Regions from separate parts of the Parageobacillus sp. VR-IP genome, predicted to be linked through region 1. Evidence: predicted binding sites of a transcription regulator. Region 1 holds the regulator's gene; the other holds the start of a gene.

Region 1 (9,000 bases):
TGACGGATACTAATCGATCGAGGACTTAACCAAGAAAAGCGGAGGCGAGCGGTTCGCCGCGAAGGGCAAATGTTCTTCGCCTGGAGGGATGCTTGCATCCCGAAAGCGAAGGTTATTTGACCCCGAGCGGAGGCGAGCCGGAGCTAGACAGTACGAAAAGCGCAGGGCGCCTGGCTTCTTCCAAGCAGACGGTTATCTAGTTTTGAAGGAATGAACTCCTTCTTGACAAAATCAATCTGATGAATATAATAATATATGTCCAATAGAACAGCTTGCCTAGTGACTATAGCGGAGAGGAAACACCCGTTCCCATCCCGAACACGGAAGTTAAGCTCTCCAGCGCCGATGGTAGTTGGGGCCAGCGCCCCTGCAAGAGTAGGTCGTCGCTAGGCAGGATGAAGAAGCATGCCTTTTTTATGAAAGGCATGCTTCTTTTTTGCCTCATTTGTTTAGCCTCATTTGTTTATTTTTTCCTTGACCATATGCAAAACCGATATTGGTGTTTCATTTTTGGCAAAAAAGGATATCCTATGACTAGTCATTTTTGTCGGTAACTCTTGCATTTTTTTGTAATACACTATATAGTAGAGGTAAGGTCAAATATAGTCAAAGTCAACTTTGATTGTTAAGGAGGAGGGTAGAGTGCCAAATATTTCCGATATCATTGAGCAATATTTAAAACAGGTATTAAATATGAGCGACGAAGACATTGTCGAGATTAAACGCAGTGAAATTGCTAATAAATTTCAGTGCGTTCCATCACAAATTAATTATGTGATCAATACAAGGTTTACGCTCGAGAGAGGGTATATTGTCGAAAGCAAACGCGGAGGCGGCGGCTATATCCGCATTATGAAAGTGAAAACGAAAAGCGAGGCGCAATTAATCGATCAATTGTTGGAATTAGTCGGGCACCGCATCAGCCAATCCAATGCAGAAGATATCATTGAACGTCTTGTCGAGGAAAAAGTCATTTCTGAGCGGGAAGCAAAGATTATGTTAAGCGTGATGGATCGCTCTGTTTTATATATCGGTTTGCCGCAGCGGGATGAGCTGCGGGCGCGCATGCTCAAAGCGATGTTAACATCGCTGAAATACAAATAGGGGAGGGGACCGCGTTGATATGTCAAGAGTGTAAACAAAGACCAGCGACGATGCATTTTACGAAAATTATCAACGGTGAAAAAACTGAATTTCATCTTTGTGAACAATGCGCGAAAGAGCATGGCGATATGTTTATGTTTTACGAAAACGATGATTTTTCTTTAAACAATCTACTAGCCGGATTGCTTAATTTCCAAACGCCGATGAAAGAAATGGCCACCAATACGTTCTCAGGCCCGAATATTTTACAATGTGAAACATGTAAAATGACCTATCATCAATTCATCCAAATCGGGCGTTTTGGCTGCTCTGACTGTTATCGGACATTTGCGCGATATTTGCCCCCAATATTAAAAAGACTTCATAGCGGAAATACGACCCATTCCGGGAAAATACCGAAACGAAAAGGCGGAGTGCTTCATCTGCGCAAACAGATCTTCGTCCTAAAACAAAAGCTGCAGGAACTTGTAGCGAGAGAGGAATTTGAAAAGGCGGCAGAAGTCCGCGACCAAATTCGTTCTTTGGAATATCAGCTGCGTCAGCGTGGAGAGGGGGAAATGTAGCGGTATGTCATTTGAAAAGTTTTTTAATACGGCCGTTAGTTCTTGGATGAGCCAGGAAGGTCCTGATTCTGATATCGTGTTAAGCAGCCGTATCCGTTTGGCACGAAACATCGTTGACTTCCGTTTCCCAACCGTGTTTAGCAGCGAGGAGGCACAACAAATTGTTTCCCTATTCGAACAGACATTTGCCCATCGCTCTTATCATTCGGTCGGACGTTTTGAATTGTTAAAAATGTCAGAGCTTCAGCCGATTGAAAAAAGGGTATTAGTAGAAAAACATCTAATTAGCCCACATTTGGCAGAAGATTCGCCATTCGGTGCTTGCCTGCTATCGGAAAATGAAGAAGTGAGTATTATGATTAACGAAGAAGACCATATTCGCATTCAATGCTTATTTCCAGGGTTGCAATTAACCGAAGCATTGGAAGCAGCGAATGGGCTGGATGATTGGATTGAAGAGCATGTGAATTATGCCTTCGATGAAAAACTCGGCTATTTAACAAGCTGCCCAACCAACGTTGGGACAGGGATGCGCGCCTCTGTGATGATGCACCTTCCTGCCCTCGTTTTAACACAGCAAATCAACCGCATTATTCCAGCTATTAATCAATTGGGGTTGGTAGTACGCGGAACATACGGAGAAGGAAGTGAGGCTTTAGGTAATATATTTCAAATATCAAACCAAATTACATTAGGAAAATCAGAGGAAGATATTGTCGAAGATTTACAAAGCATCGTTAAGCAATTAATCGCCCAAGAGCGAATGGCAAGGGAGGCATTAGTCAAAACTTTAAACATAAAATTAGAAGACAGAGTATTCCGCTCGTATGGAATATTGGCCAACTGTCGGATGATTGAATCGAAAGAAGCGGCGCAGTGTTTGTCCGACGTGCGTTTAGGAATTGATTTAGGATACATTAAAAATATTTCGCGCAATATTTTAAATGAGCTAATGATTTTGACACAGCCTGGGTTTTTGCAACAATACGCCGGCGGTGCGCTGAGACCAGAGGAGAGGGATGTTCGTCGAGCGGCATTAATACGGGAACGTCTAAAAATGGAAGAGAGAAAAAATATGGAGGGTGATGAATAATGATGTTTGGCAGATTTACGGAACGGGCGCAAAAAGTATTAGCGCTAGCCCAAGAAGAAGCGATACGCCTGGGCCATAACAATATTGGCACGGAACATATTTTGTTAGCGCTGGTCCGCGAAGGGGAAGGAATCGCAGCGAAAGCATTAATGGCGTTGGGACTTGGGCCGGAAAAAATTCAAAAAGAAGTGGAGTCGCTGATTGGTCGCGGACAAGAAGTTTCCCATACGATTCACTATACACCGCGGGCAAAAAGGGTTATTGAATTATCCTTGGACGAAGCGAGAAAACTTGGCCATTCCTATGTGGGCACCGAACATATTTTGCTTGGTCTTATTCGCGAAGGCGAAGGGGTGGCGGCCCGTGTACTTAACAACTTGGGAGTCAGCTTGAATAAAGCGCGCCAGCAAGTATTACAGCTGCTCGGAAGCAACGAATCGGTTTCGGGTCATTCAGGAAGCGGTGCTTCCCATGTCAGCACGCCGACATTAGACAGCTTGGCCCGCGATTTAACGGCGATTGCCCGCGAAGGTCGATTGGACCCTGTTATTGGCCGAAGCAAAGAAATTCAGCGCGTAATTGAAGTGTTAAGCCGGCGCACGAAAAATAACCCGGTGTTGATCGGGGAGCCTGGTGTAGGGAAAACGGCAATTGCTGAAGGGCTTGCGCAGCAAATTGTCAACAATGAAGTGCCGGAAACGCTCCGCGATAAGCGGGTGATGACGCTGGATATGGGAACGGTCGTAGCCGGTACGAAATATCGCGGCGAGTTTGAAGATCGTTTGAAAAAAGTGATGGATGAAATTCGTCAGGCGGGGAATATCATTCTGTTCATTGACGAGCTTCATACTTTGATTGGCGCCGGCGGAGCAGAAGGCGCGATCGACGCATCGAACATTTTAAAACCGGCTCTTGCTCGCGGGGAGCTGCAATGTATCGGTGCGACGACATTGGATGAATACCGCAAATATATTGAAAAGGATGCAGCACTAGAACGCCGCTTCCAGCCGATTTATGTTGACGAGCCAACGGTGGAAGAATCGATTCAAATTTTAAAAGGGCTGCGTGACCGTTATGAAGCGCATCACCGTGTTTCTATTTCCGATGAAGCGATCATTCAAGCGGTCAAATTATCCGACCGGTATATTACAGATCGTTTTCTCCCGGATAAAGCGATTGACTTAATTGATGAAGCTTGCTCAAAAGTCCGTCTTCGTTCCTTTACCGCTCCGCCGAAATTAAAAGAACTGGAACAAAAACTGGAGGAAATCCGGAAAGAAAAAGATGCTGCAGTACAAAGCCAAGAATTTGAAAAAGCGGCTTCCTTGCGTGATATGGAGCAACGGCTGCGTGAAGAACTAGAAGAAACAAAACGGGCATGGAAGGAAAAACAAGGCCAAGAAAATTCGGAAGTAACGGTCGAGGACATTGCCATGGTCGTATCGAGCTGGACAGGAATCCCAGTTTCAAAATTGGCGCAAACAGAAACCGAGCGCTTGCTGAAACTAGAAGAAATTTTACATTCGCGTGTCGTTGGGCAAGACGAGGCCGTCAAAGCCGTAGCAAAAGCAGTGCGCCGCGCCCGTGCTGGATTAAAAGATCCAAAACGTCCAATCGGCTCATTTATTTTCCTTGGACCGACTGGGGTTGGAAAAACGGAGCTGGCCCGAGCGCTTGCTGAAGCGATGTTCGGCGATGAAGACGCTCTTATCCGCATCGATATGTCGGAATACATGGAGAAACACTCGACGTCCCGTTTAATCGGATCGCCTCCTGGTTATGTCGGATATGAAGAAGGCGGCCAGCTGACCGAAAAAGTGCGCCGCAAGCCGTATTCGGTCGTATTGCTGGATGAAATGGAAAAAGCCCATCCGGACGTATTTAACATTTTGCTGCAAGTGCTAGAAGACGGTCGTTTAACCGATTCGAAAGGAAGAACGGTAGATTTCCGTAATACGATTATCATCATGACGTCGAACGTCGGCGCGGACGCGTTGAAACGGAATAAATACGTCGGCTTTAGCGTCCAAGATGAAGATCAGAAGTACAAAGACATGAAAGGAAAAGTCATAGATGAGTTAAAGAAAGCGTTCCGTCCAGAGTTTTTAAACCGAATTGATGAAATTATCGTCTTCCATTCGCTCGAAAAACAACATTTAAAACAAATTGTCAGACTGATGGCAGGCACATTAATCAAACGCTTAAAAGAGCAAGATATTGATTTAGAGCTGACGGATGCGGCGATTGAAAAAATTGCCTCGGAAGGATATGACCCAGAGTATGGTGCTCGCCCACTGCGCCGCGCTCTACAAAAACATATCGAAGACCGTTTGTCGGAAGAGCTGTTAAAAGGAACGATTGCAAAGGGACAAAAAGTCATTGTCGATGTTAAAGACGGAGAATTCGTTGTATTATCAGAACAAGCGGTAATGTAATCAAAGTTTTTGCGAAAGGTATGCGGCAGCTCCATTGCCCATACCTTTTTGTTTCAATGTAAAAAAGAGAGGGTTTTTTCGATGGGGAAAAAGAAAACGAAATTTGTTTGTCAAGAATGCGGCTATGAATCAGCGAAATGGCTTGGAAGATGTCCAGGATGCAACACTTGGAATTCGCTGGTCGAAGAAATAGAGCGAGTAAAGCCGGCAACAAGAGGAGTGTTTGTCCATTCTGCATCTGATGCCTTGGCTAAACCGGTGCCGATTACTACCGTAACGACCACGCAGGAGCCGCGCATGCAAACGAATATGTCCGAATTTAACCGCGTATTAGGCGGAGGAATTGTAAAAGGTTCGCTCGTGTTAATCGGCGGGGATCCTGGTATTGGAAAGTCAACGCTTTTGTTGCAAGTTTCTGCGCAGCTTGCTGCGATGCAGCATAAAGTATTGTATATATCAGGCGAAGAATCGATTAAGCAAATGAAGCTACGCGCTGACCGCCTCCATGTGGTCTCCGATCAATTGTATGTGTTAGCGGAGGCAGATTTGGAATATATTGTAGAAGCAATAGAAAATATTCGCCCTGCTTGTGTGGTCATTGACTCTATTCAAACCGTGTATCGCGCTGATATTACATCTGCTCCGGGAAGTGTGGCGCAAGTGCGCGAATGCACGGCGGAATTAATGAAAATCGCGAAAACGAAAGGAATCGCCGTTTTTATCGTCGGGCATGTGACGAAAGAGGGTGCCATTGCCGGTCCGCGAATTTTAGAGCATATGGTTGATACTGTTCTTTATTTCGAAGGGGAGCGGCATCATACGTATCGCATTTTGCGGGCGGTAAAAAACCGGTTTGGTTCTACCAATGAAATTGGCATTTTCGAAATGAGGGATGTAGGGCTTGCCGAAGTCGAAAATCCTTCAGAGGTGTTTTTGGAAGAACGCTCCCGCGGTGCGGCGGGTTCAACGGTTGTTGCAGCGATGGAGGGAACTCGTCCTGTATTAGTCGAAATTCAAGCATTAGTATCGCCAACGAGCTTTGGCAATCCGCGGCGGATGGCAACCGGTATTGACCATAACCGTGTTTCTTTGTTGATGGCGGTATTAGAGAAGCGGGTAGGTCTGCTTTTGCAAAATCAAGATGCCTATTTGAAAGTGGCAGGAGGAGTCAAATTGGATGAACCGGCGATTGATTTGGCGATCGCCGTCAGCATTGCCTCCAGCTTTCGCGACCAGCCGACGAATCCGTCTGATGTGATTATCGGAGAGGTCGGTTTAACCGGGGAAGTGCGCCGCGTGTCCCGCATCGAACAGCGCGTGCAAGAGGCCGTCAAATTAGGCTTTTCTCGTATTATTATTCCAAAAAACAACTTAACGGGCTGGAATCCTCCTAAGCATATAACGGTCATTGGTGTATCCCACGTTTCCGAGGCGCTCGAGCATACGTTGCAGTAAAATCGTTACAAACCTATGCCAAATGTTTAAAAAACATTAAAAACTATGCTATTATTGGTTTCAAACATTGGAAACTGTTTATAATGTTAAATAGGGAGGTGAAGATCCAGACATGGTAAAGCGGATCGTGCAGCTATTTTTTCTTGTTGTCGGAGGAACATTAGGTGCTGTTTTTTTGCCTGATTTATTGCGGATCATGCATATAAGCGCTGTGCCGCTCTTAAATAATTCCTATACATTGGCAATATTAGGGGCAATTATTTTCTTTATGTTGACATTTTGGCTAGTCGATTATGTAGTTGATATGATTCGTTGGATGGAAGAATCGCTCGTTAAAGTGCCTGTTGCCGATTTATTGTTTGGCAGTTTAGGGCTCATTTTTGGCCTTATTATCGCATTTTTAGTTGTCATGCCGCTGCAATCGTTTCACATTCAAGTTGTCAATACGGTTCTGCCAATCTTTTTGACGATTTTGCTCGGTTATTTAGGATTCCGCGTTGGTTTTAGCAAACGGCATGAATTAATGAACTTATTTTCTCTTTCTAACCGAATGGCGAAGAGAAAAAGTGGAGAAGGAGAGGCAGAGCAGCCAAAGGGCGGTTCAGTGAAAATTTTAGATACAAGCGTCATTATTGACGGTCGGATTGCAGACATTTGTCAAACTGGTTTTTTAGAAGGACCCATTGTCATTCCGCGCTTTGTGCTGGAAGAATTGCAACATATTGCCGATTCTTCCGATGTGTTGAAACGCAACCGCGGCCGCCGCGGGCTGGACATTTTAAATCGCATCCAAAAAGAATTGGATATAAAAGTAGAAATTTATGAAGGCGATTTTGATGATATTCAGGAAGTCGACAGCAAGCTGGTGAAGTTAGCAAAATTGTTATCAGGAGTTGTTGTTACGAACGATTTTAATTTAAATAAAGTATGTGAGCTGCAAAATGTGCGTGTTCTTAATATTAACGATTTAGCCAATGCGGTGAAACCGGTTGTTCTGCCTGGGGAAGAATTAAACGTCCATGTTATCAAAGATGGCAAAGAGCATAATCAAGGAGTAGCGTATTTAGATGATGGCACGATGATCGTCGTCGAGGATGGAAAAGAGTACATTGGCAAACGGGTTGACGTCTTGGTGACGAGCGTGTTACAAACATCTGCAGGGAGAATGATTTTCGCCAAGCTAAAACTGTTGCAAAAAGCACTTTAAACAAATGAATAGGGGAAACGGCAATGAAGTATGAGGTAGTCATTCCAGCAGCTGGGCAAGGAAAGCGAATGAGAGCGGGAGTGAATAAACAGTTCATTGAGCTTCGTCATGAACCGTTGATCGTGCGCACATTGAAAGTGTTTGACAGCGATGAATGGTGCGACGGCATTATTGTGGTGATTAACGAAGCGGAAAGAACCCAATTTGAACAATTACTTTCCCGCTTTCATCTCAACAAAATTATCGCAGTGGTCAACGGCGGCAAAGAGCGGCAGCATAGCGTGTACAATGGACTGAAAGCGCTCAAAAGCAGCAATATTGTCCTTATTCACGATGGCGCCCGTCCATTCGTTACCGTGGAGCACATTCATGAATTAGTAACAGCAGCAAATGAGTATGGCGCAGCGGTTCCGGCGGTTCGCGTCAAAGATACGATCAAGAAAGTCCACGGACAGTTTGTGAAAGAGACGATGGAACGTTCTAGCTTGTGGGCTGTACAAACTCCACAAGCTTTTCATGTTTCTCTCATTTTACAGGCACATGAGCAAGCAAAAAAGGAAGGTTATATCGGCACGGACGATGCCAGCCTCGTCGAGCGAATCGGCGGAAAAGTAAAGATTGTGGAAGGCGATTACCGCAATATTAAATTAACGACACCGGATGACCTATTGTTTGCGGAAGCGATTTTATCGAGCCGCGCCAGTTTAAAAGGGAGGGGGAACGACATGTTTCGCATTGGTCAAGGATTTGATGTGCATCAGCTTGTTCATGGTCGTCCTTTAATTATAGGTGGCGTTCGCATTCCCTACGAAAAAGGGCTGCTTGGCCATTCCGACGCCGACGTATTGCTGCATGCGGTTGCAGATGCTTGTCTAGGGGCGATCGGCGCCGGCGACATCGGGAAGCATTTCCCGGACACAGACAACCGTTTTAAAGACGCGGATTCCGCGTTATTATTAAAACATGTATGGGAGCTAGTGAAACAGCAAGGATACGTGCTTGTGAACGTCGATTGCACGATTATTGCACAAAAGCCGAAAATGACGCCATATATTGAACAAATGAAAGAGAAAATTGCCGAATTGTTAGAAGGAGAACCATCACAAGTCAATGTAAAAGCCACAACGACGGAAAAGCTGGGCT
Region 2 (9,000 bases), on a different contig from region 1:
CAGCGCTGACGTCGATTACGGGAGATTTCGTCAAGGCGATCCGTGAGATGAGCAAGGTGTTGAACGTACACGGGCAAGTGTTGCCGGCAGCGAATAAAAGTGTTGTCCTTCATGCGGAAATGGAAGACGGCGCCATTGTTTCTGGGGAGTCAAAAATCCCTTATTCCGGAAAAAAAATTAAAAGAGTGTTTTTGACCCCGGAAGATATTGAACCGCTTCCGGAAACGATTGAAGCGATTCGTCAGGCCGATTTAATCGTTGTTGGCCCGGGGAGTTTATATACGAGCATTTTGCCGAACTTGCTCGTGCCGAAAATTGGCCAGGAAGTTTGCCAGGCGAAGGCAAAAAAAGTGTATATATGCAACATTATGACCCAGGCGGGAGAAACGCTGCATTATACGGTCAGCGATCATGTCAAAGCCCTGCATGACCATATGGGATGTTTCTTTCTTGATGTGGTCGTTGTCAATAACGGCCAAATTCCGGAAGACATTCAACAACGCTATGCACAAGAGCTGGCGGAACCGGTGCAAGATGACAGCGACCGGCTTGCGGAATTAGGGATTCGCGTGATCCGCGATCATATCGTCAGCTATGAGGATCAAGTCATCCGTCATGATACGAAAAAAGTGGCGTCATTGCTTCTTTCGCTGATTACAGCACCTCCTTCTTCCTAATGGCGCGCGTTGAACTAATGGAGGTGACGATACATGTCGTTTGCGTCAGAGACAAAAAAAGAGCTGACCAATTTAGAAGTCAAGCCGTGCTGCTTAAAGGCAGAATTGTCCGCCCTTCTCCGCATGAACGGCTCCTTGTCGTTTTCCAACCGGAAAATGATTGTCGATGTACAAACGGAAAACGCTGCCATTGCGCGGAGAATTTACACTTTGCTAAAGAAAGGGTATAGCGTCACGGTAGAACTATTCGTCCGCAAAAAAATGCGTTTGAAAAAAAATAATGTGTACATTGTCCGCGTTATTGATGGCGCGCATGAGCTTTTAAAAGATTTGAAAATATTGAAGGAGGATTTTTCACTAATTCACGCGATTTCGCCGGAATTAGTGAAAAAAAAGTGCTGTAAGCGTTCTTATTTGCGAGGCGCGTTTCTTGCCGGCGGATCGGTCAACAATCCAGAAACGTCCTCGTACCATTTAGAGATTTTTTCCCTTTATGAAGAACATAACAATTCATTATGTGAATTAATGAACAGTCATTTTTTTCTGAATGCGAAAACGTTGGAACGAAAAAAAGGGTTTATTACTTATTTAAAAGAGGCAGAAAAAATTGCCGAGTTTTTAAATATTATCGGCGCCCATCAAGCGCTGCTGCGCTTTGAAGATATTCGCATTGTGCGTGATATGAGAAATTCGGTCAACCGGCTTGTCAACTGCGAAACGGCCAATCTCAATAAAACGATTGGCGCTGCGCTCCGTCAAGTCGAAAACATTCGCTACATTGACGAAACGATCGGATTAAGCTCCCTCCCGGATAAACTGAGGGAAATTGCCGAATTGCGAATGAAGTATCAAGATGTGACGCTAAAAGAATTAGGCGAATTAGTATCCGGGGGTAAGATCAGCAAATCGGGGATTAACCACCGCTTGCGCAAAATCGATGAAATTGCCGAACGGCTGCGGGCTGGAAAGCCTGTTGATTTTCATAAATCATTATAAATAAAAGGGGAGATGGAGAATGATCGAGAAACAAGTAGAAGTCAAATTAAAAACGGGGTTGCAGGCGCGCCCTGCTGCGTTGTTTGTGCAAGAAGCGAATCGCTTTTCTTCTGATATTTTTGTGGAAAAGGACGGAAAGCGAGTAAACGCCAAAAGCATTATGGGACTAATGAGTCTAGCGATTAGCAGCGGTTCTGTCATTACGTTGATCGCGGACGGACCCGACGAAAAGGCTGCGATTGAAAAGCTGGCCAGCTATGTGCAAAAAGAGAAATAAAAAAGCGGCTGCTTCACACGATAGCGAAGCAGCCTTTTTATTTTACTTTTCATCCGAGCGCGTTAATACGCGGTCAATGATTCCGTATTCTTGCGCTTTTTGCGCCGTCATAAAGTTGTCACGGTCGGTATCGCGTTCAATCACTTCAATCGGCTGACCCGTATTTTCAGAGAGAATGCGATTTAACTTATCACGCAAGAAAAGGATGCGTTTAGCGGCAATTTCGATTTCCGTTGCTTGACCTTGAGCGCCGCCAAGCGGTTGATGGATCATGATTTCACTGTTTGGCAAAGCGAATCGTTTTCCTTTGGCGCCGCCAGCGAGCAAAAATGCTCCCATAGATGCCGCCATGCCGATGCAGATCGTCGAAACGTCCGGCTTAATAAATTGCATCGTATCGTAAATCGCTAAGCCGGCCGTAATCGAACCGCCTGGGCTGTTAATATAAAGCGAAATGTCTTTTTCCGGATCTTCCGCGGCTAAAAATAACAGCTGAGAGACGATCGAGTTCGCTACTTGATCATCAATCGGAGTGCCGAGAAAAATAATGCGGTCCTTTAATAAGCGGGAATAAATGTCATACGCACGTTCTCCGCGGTTGGTTTGTTCGATAACGGTAGGGATTAAATACATGAAGTTTCCTCCTTTGCCATTGACTAATCATATGTATTTTTATCATACCTTAATGGTCAATGAAGGTCAAACGAAACACCTTCGACCTTACATTTATAATTATTCGTGAACGATGTCAAACATCCCTCTTTTCATCATAACCTCTTTTCCATTTTTTAAACACATTTTCCCTCTTGCAATTTGGAGAAGTTTCTACTATAATTGAACATGCAACTGAACATGATGCCCTCGTAGTGTAGTGGATAGCACGAGAGATTCCGGTTCTCTTAGCGTGGGTTCGAATCCTGCCGAGGGCGTATCAATGCAAAACCTGCCGCAATTGCGGCAGGTTTTAGTCTGTTGACCAAATCGCTTTTAATACCTAAAGTTCTTTGCGCAGTAAATCTGCCGATTTCTTTTTATGTCTACCCAGCTCCCCCATTCCTCCTTACGGAACATCGAAGCAGGCATTTGACGCACATAGCAGTATGAACAACCAAATGCACAACCAGCATACGGATTTAAAGAATAGCTATATCCAGAAAGAAACCTGTTCCTTTATTTAGCAGTGTCTTCGGGTATTTGTAAAAAAATTCGACTTTCATGTGAAATCCTCCAAAGGCTCTACAGTAACATTAATCCAATGAGGCAATGTGCTTCGTGATATTATTAGGCATGCAGGTATCTCTCTCCTATAAGCGAACTTTCATTTTCTAACTGTAACAGTTGTTTCTTCATTTCCAAACCGCCCCGATATCCTGTCAGTGTTCCATTTTTACCGATCACACGATGGCAAGGTACGACAATTAAAACTGGATTGGCGCCAATAGCGGCTCCAACTGCACGTACCGAAAACGGTTTTTGAATATGATTCGCAATTTCCGAGTAAGACCGCGTGTGCCCGTACGGAATTTTGCGCAATGCGTTCCACACGGATAATTGAAATGGTGTGCCGTATAAATCAAGAGGCTGTACAAAGGTCTTGCGCTGCCCCCAGAAATACTCTGTTAATTCGGCTGTATAAGGCTGCAATTTTTTATCATCTTGCACTAAAACGCTATTCGGTAAGTGTTTCTTTACCCAATTGGACAGCTCTTCAAATAGCTTATTCGGAGAACCCACGTAACAAAGCCCATTTGATGTCGCAGCTATATACATTTTCCATTGTTCATACACAAACAAAGTCCAATAAACCGTTAGATTATTTTTTGACACCATTATTTAACGCCTCCATCGCTAATTAATTGGCGATAATCTGCCGGCGTATAACCCGTTTCTTTTTTAAACAAAGTGATAAAGTATGCTGTATTAGGAATGCCAACTGCCAAAGAAATTTCTGTAATGGTTTTATCTGAAGTGGCAAGATATTGAATTGATTTGGAAATCCTTACCTTCCGGATATATTCGGCTGGGGTAATCCCCTTGATCCGTTTAAACGTACGGTGCAAATGGTAAGGGCTTCCATGGCACATATCCGCCAATATTTTTAAATTTAAAGGTTCACTGTAATTCGTTTCAATGCATTGTGTGATTTGGTCCACCCAATCCTCATCTGGCAAACGCTCTCCAGTTGGTTTGCATCGTTTGCATGGGCGAAAGTTTTCCGATAGGGCTTGCTGGGCACTGCGAAAAATGAGAATGTTTTCTTTTTTTGGAGCACGGGATTTGCAAGAAGGCCGGCAAAAGATACCCGTACTCTTTACAGCATAGAAAAATTTATCGTCATAGGATGAATCGTTTGAAACAATGGCTTGCCATATTTCATCTGTCAAATTTTCCACAATGGCACCTGTTTCATTCGCGTGATGAGGTACACGTTGAATATCCCCTTGTTTTCGTTGTGTTTTCATTTTCATTTTCATTTCGTTTACCTCCATCGATGGTAGATTACCTATAGTATACCTTGAAACCAGATCGTATGTACGGTTTTACAATATAAAAGCAAGATTTCAAAATCAAACTGTAAAAGCGATATTTTGCTGCAAAAAGCAGTCAGTGAATTTTATAGACTTCGTCTTATCGGAATTCCCGATTTATTTGAGGCTCTGTGCTGGGGGATCATTGGACAGCAAATTAATCTTACCTTTGCGTATACATTAAAAAGGCGTTTTGTGGAAACCTTCGGTCGACACGTAGAGTGGGATGGAGAACAATATTGGATATTTCCATCCCCCCATGAAATCGCGGCATTGAAGGTCAGTGATTTAACGGCATTACAAATGACAGCCAAGAAAAGCGAATATCTAATTGGAGTGGCGAAACTCATATCGGAAGGAAAATTGACGAAAGAGCTTTTGATGGGCGCGGGGAACTATAAAAAAGCGGAAAAGATGTTAGTAAATATCCGGGGAATTGGGCCTTGGACGGCAAACTATGTTTTGATGCGCTGCCTGAGAATTCCTTCTGCTTTTCCCATTGATGATGTCGGACTGCACAACGCCATTAAACATTTGATGGGCTCGGAGAATAAACCTTCTAAAGATGAAATTTTAAAGCTATTTTCAAGATGGACAAACTGGGAAGCCTATGCAACTTTTTATTTATGGAGATTCCTTTATTAATTCTATAAACGGAATATTGAGCTATTCATAATCATTTCACATTAGAAAAGATCTTTACAGCTTGCCGAAAAAGTCACCTGTCGTAATTTGCGGCAGGTTTTTTACATTTATTGAATATATATATTGCTATAGACTGTGTTCGGCTAAAGCAGACATTGGAATGTCCATCACTGCGTTGTTAAATTATTTCTATACCATTCCGTGGGGGCAGTAGTGTACAATAGAAGAAAAGGGGGATGGATGATGAGGGCGGAATTATTGCAAGAGCAGCGGCTGAAGCTGGCGCTGACAAAAGAACTGACGCAGGCGATTGAATTATTGCAGTACTCTGCTGCAGAGCTGCAGTCTTTTTTATACGAACAGTCGCTCGACAATCCTTTTTTGGAAATTCGCGATCATCGCTGGAAGCAAAGCGGGCGCCGCTTATCGGAGAAAGACAAACAGCAATGGCTGGAAAATATGAGCACACGTTCAGAAACGCTTTCGGCGCATTTAATGGCGCAGCTGCCGGCGCTTTCGCTTGCAAAACAGGAAGAACGCGTCGTGCGTTACCTCATCGCTTCCCTTGATGAAGACGGCTATTTGCGGATCGAGCTGGAGGAAATTGCTGATCAATTAGCTATTTCAAGGGAGAAAGCGGAAAAGGCGCTTGAAATCGTGCAGTCATTAGAGCCAGCTGGCGTGGGCGCACGCAGCTTGGAAGAATGTTTATATTTGCAGCTGCAGCGTTTGCCAGAGCGGGATGAATTCGCCGAACAAATCATCAAGCATCATTTTTCTTTATTTGCTGAAAAATCATGGAAAACGCTGGCGAAGCAGCTTGGGGTCGATATCGCTTCGTTGCAGCGTGTTTGGGATTTAATCCGCACGCTCGAACCGCGTCCTGGCATTCATTATACAAAGGAGATGCCGCATTTTATCATCCCCGATCTGATTGTCGAACGCGGTCCGGAAGGCCAATGGTGCATTTTCTTTAACGACGATGTGCATCCGGAACTGGTCTGGAATCGGACGTATGAACAGCAAATGACCCATTATCGCGACAGTCAAGTCCACGGCTTCGTCAAAGATAAATATCGGCAGTTTTTATGGCTTGCCAAAAGCTTAGAGCAGCGCAAACGAACGTTGTTAAATATTATGGCCGTTATTGTCGATAAACAGCTGCCATGTTTGGAAGCGGGATTTGCTGCGTTAAAGCCCCTTACGATGCGTGAAGTAGCTGAGGAACTGGGCATTCATGAATCTACTGTCAGCCGTGCGGTGAAAAATAAATATGTGCAGACACCGTTTGGCACCGTGGAACTGCGCCGCTTTTTCTCCAGCTCTGTTTCTTCCGCTTACACAGAGGAGGATGCTGCTTCTTCGGTAAAAGTAAAAATGATAATTAAGCAATTCATAGAGGCGGAAGACAAAAAACAGCCTCTCTCTGACCAAAAGCTTGCTGAATTGTTACAGGAGCAATACGGCATCGCCGTTTCGCGGAGAACGGTCGCCAAATACCGTGAGCAGCTGCATATTCCATCATCGACAAAGCGAAAGCAGTATGGATAAGGAAGGGACAAACCATGAAGATCAATTTATATTCCAAAACGAATTGCCCGTTATGCGATAAAGCGAAACAAGTCTTGCAAGAGCTGCAAAACGAGTTCCCCTTTCAAATCAATGAAATCGACATTTATCAAGACGACATGCTGCTGGAAAAATATCAATTAATGATTCCTGTAGTCGAGATCGATGGGGAAGAAGTGGATTTTGGGATGGTTCAAAAAGATGTCATAAGAAAGCGCTTACTGGAAGCGGAAAGAAGTTGAACAATCGTATTCCTCCTGTTACAATAAAATTGACGCGGGAGGAATTCTTTTTGCAACAGTGGGACATAATAAGTCACACTGGGACAATTAATGTCCATATAATATCCATAGCTAAGGAGAAGGGATCGATGCAATCGTTAATCGAAGCTCAAAAGAAATTATTGCCCGATCTTCTGGAAGTGATGCAAAAACGTTATCGAATATTGCACTATATTTCCCTCATGCAGCCGGTCGGGCGCCGGGTGCTGGCGAACAGTTTGGGAATGAGCGAGCGTGTGCTTCGTTCCGAGGTGCAGTTTTTAAAAGAGCAAAATTTGTTGGCAGTAGGTTCAATCGGCACGAGCTTAACGCCTGAAGGCAAGGAATTGCTGCATACGCTCGAGGATGTCATGAGGGAAGTGCTGGGGCTAAAAGATTTAGAAACAGCGCTAAAACAAAAGCTGCATATTGAAAAAGCCATCGTTGTGGCTGGGGATAGCGACCTTTCTCCTTGGGTAAAAAAAGAGATGGGAAGAGCCTGCGTCACCTGCATGAAAGAGCGGCTGAAAAATGGCGACATTGTGGCAGTAACAGGAGGCACCACAATGGCTGCGGTGGCCGAGATGATGACACCGGATGCGAAGTTAAACGATCTTTTATTTGTTCCCGCACGAGGCGGCTTAGGGGAAAACGTGGAAAACCAGGCCAATACCATTTGCGCGAAAATGGCGGAAAAAGCGCTAGGAAATTACCGCCTTCTTCACGTTCCGGACCATCTTAGCCGCGAAGCGTATGAATCGTTAATTGAAGAGCCGGCTGTAAAAGAAATGCTGGAACTCATTAAGTCGTGCCGCATGGTTGTGCATGGAATAGGAGATGCTATCACTATGGCAGAGCGCCGGAAAACGAGAAAAGAGGATATGGAGAAAATAAAAGCACGTCATGCGGTTGCAGAAGCGTTTGGCTATTACTTTAACGAAAAAGGGGAAGTTGTTCATAAAGTGAAAACGGTCGGCATTCAGCTTGAAGACCTCCCGCATGTCGAACACGTCATTGCGGTTGCTGGAGGAGCGTCGAAGGCGAAAGCGATTCAAGCGTATATGAAAAGGGCCCCGCATTCGATTTTAATCACTGATGAAGGTGCGGCAAAAGCGTTGTTAGGGGAGTAATATCCCTTTATCATAAACTATTTTTTAAGGAGGAGCTATTCATGGCAGTAAAAATTGGTATTAACGGTTTTGGCCGTATCGGCCGCAACGTATTTCGCGCTGCATTAAAAAATCCAAACATTGAGGTTGTCGCCGTCAATGACCTAACGGATGCAAACACATTGGCTCATCTGTTGAAATATGACTCGGTTCATGGAAAGCTAGACGCAGAAGTATCGGTGAATGGCAATAATATCGTTGTAAACGGAAAAGAAATTGTTGTCAAAGCGGAACGCGATCCAGCTCAACTAGCATGGAACGAATTAGGGGTTGATATTGTTGTCGAATCGACAGGCCGTTTCACAAAACGTGAGGATGCGGCAAAACATTTAGAAGCTGGAGCGAAAAAAGTCATTATTTCTGCGCCGGCAAAAAATGAAGACATTACGATTGTTATGGGCGTAAACCAAGACAAATACGATCCGGCAAACCATCATATTATTTCTAACGCTTCTTGTACAACAAACTGCTTGGCTCCGTTTGCTAAAGTGCTTCATGAAAAATTTGGCATTGTCCGCGGCATGATGACGACGGTTCACTCGTATACGAACGACCAACAAATTTTGGATTTGCCTCATAAAGATTTGCGTCGCGCCCGTGCTGCTGCGGAATCGATTATTCCGACAACTACTGGTGCGGCAAAAGCTGTTGCGCTTGTACTGCCTGAACTAAAAGGTAAACTAAACGGTATGGCAATGCGTGTACCGACACCAAACGTGTCAGTTGTCGACCTTGTTGCGGAGCTTGAAAAAGAAGTAACGGTAGAAGAAGTCAACGCGGCATTGAAAGAAGCTGCGGAAGGCGAATTGAAAGGCATCCTGGCTTACAGTGAAGAGCCGCTCGTATCTCGTGACTATAACGGCAGCACTGCTTCTTCGA

The links. Region 1 encodes CtsR, which represses protease genes until heat stress. Its sites were predicted from a motif close to ATGGTCAATAAAGGTCAAACA; they were not measured.
Region 2: the regulator CtsR is predicted to act here: its motif matches at 2,636-2,656, upstream of clpP (ATP-dependent Clp endopeptidase proteolytic subunit ClpP).

What each region holds. Positions count from the first base shown of each region.
Region 1 covers NZ_JABVYQ010000011.1:83-9,082, forward strand. The annotation lists partial or broken rRNA gene HT574_RS17955 (23S ribosomal RNA) at 1-33, shown strand, start outside; rRNA gene rrf (5S ribosomal RNA) at 276-392, shown strand; gene HT574_RS17965 (CtsR family transcriptional regulator) at 643-1,104, shown strand; gene mcsA (protein-arginine kinase activator protein McsA) at 1,119-1,667, shown strand; gene mcsB (protein-arginine kinase McsB) at 1,672-2,760, shown strand; gene clpC (ATP-dependent protease ATP-binding subunit ClpC) at 2,760-5,195, shown strand; gene radA (DNA repair protein RadA) at 5,277-6,650, shown strand; gene HT574_RS17990 (PIN/TRAM domain-containing protein) at 6,763-7,857, shown strand; gene HT574_RS17995 (bifunctional 2-C-methyl-D-erythritol 4-phosphate cytidylyltransferase/2-C-methyl-D-erythritol 2,4-cyclodiphosphate synthase) at 7,881-9,000, shown strand, end outside.
Region 2 covers NZ_JABVYQ010000002.1:160,389-169,388, reverse strand. The annotation lists gene HT574_RS06355 (gluconeogenesis factor YvcK family protein) at 1-677, shown strand, start outside; gene whiA (DNA-binding protein WhiA) at 711-1,673, shown strand; gene HT574_RS06345 (HPr family phosphocarrier protein) at 1,693-1,950, shown strand; gene clpP (ATP-dependent Clp endopeptidase proteolytic subunit ClpP) at 1,993-2,583, opposite strand; tRNA gene HT574_RS06335 (tRNA-Arg) at 2,808-2,879, shown strand; partial or broken gene HT574_RS19825 (radical SAM protein) at 2,948-3,167, opposite strand; gene HT574_RS06330 (methylated-DNA--[protein]-cysteine S-methyltransferase) at 3,232-3,780, opposite strand; gene HT574_RS06325 (bifunctional transcriptional activator/DNA repair enzyme AdaA) at 3,780-4,418, opposite strand; partial or broken gene HT574_RS06320 (DNA-3-methyladenine glycosylase family protein) at 4,527-5,123, shown strand; gene rpoN (RNA polymerase factor sigma-54) at 5,367-6,674, shown strand; gene HT574_RS06310 (glutaredoxin family protein) at 6,689-6,934, shown strand; gene HT574_RS06305 (sugar-binding transcriptional regulator) at 7,063-8,082, shown strand; gene gap (type I glyceraldehyde-3-phosphate dehydrogenase) at 8,124-9,000, shown strand, end outside.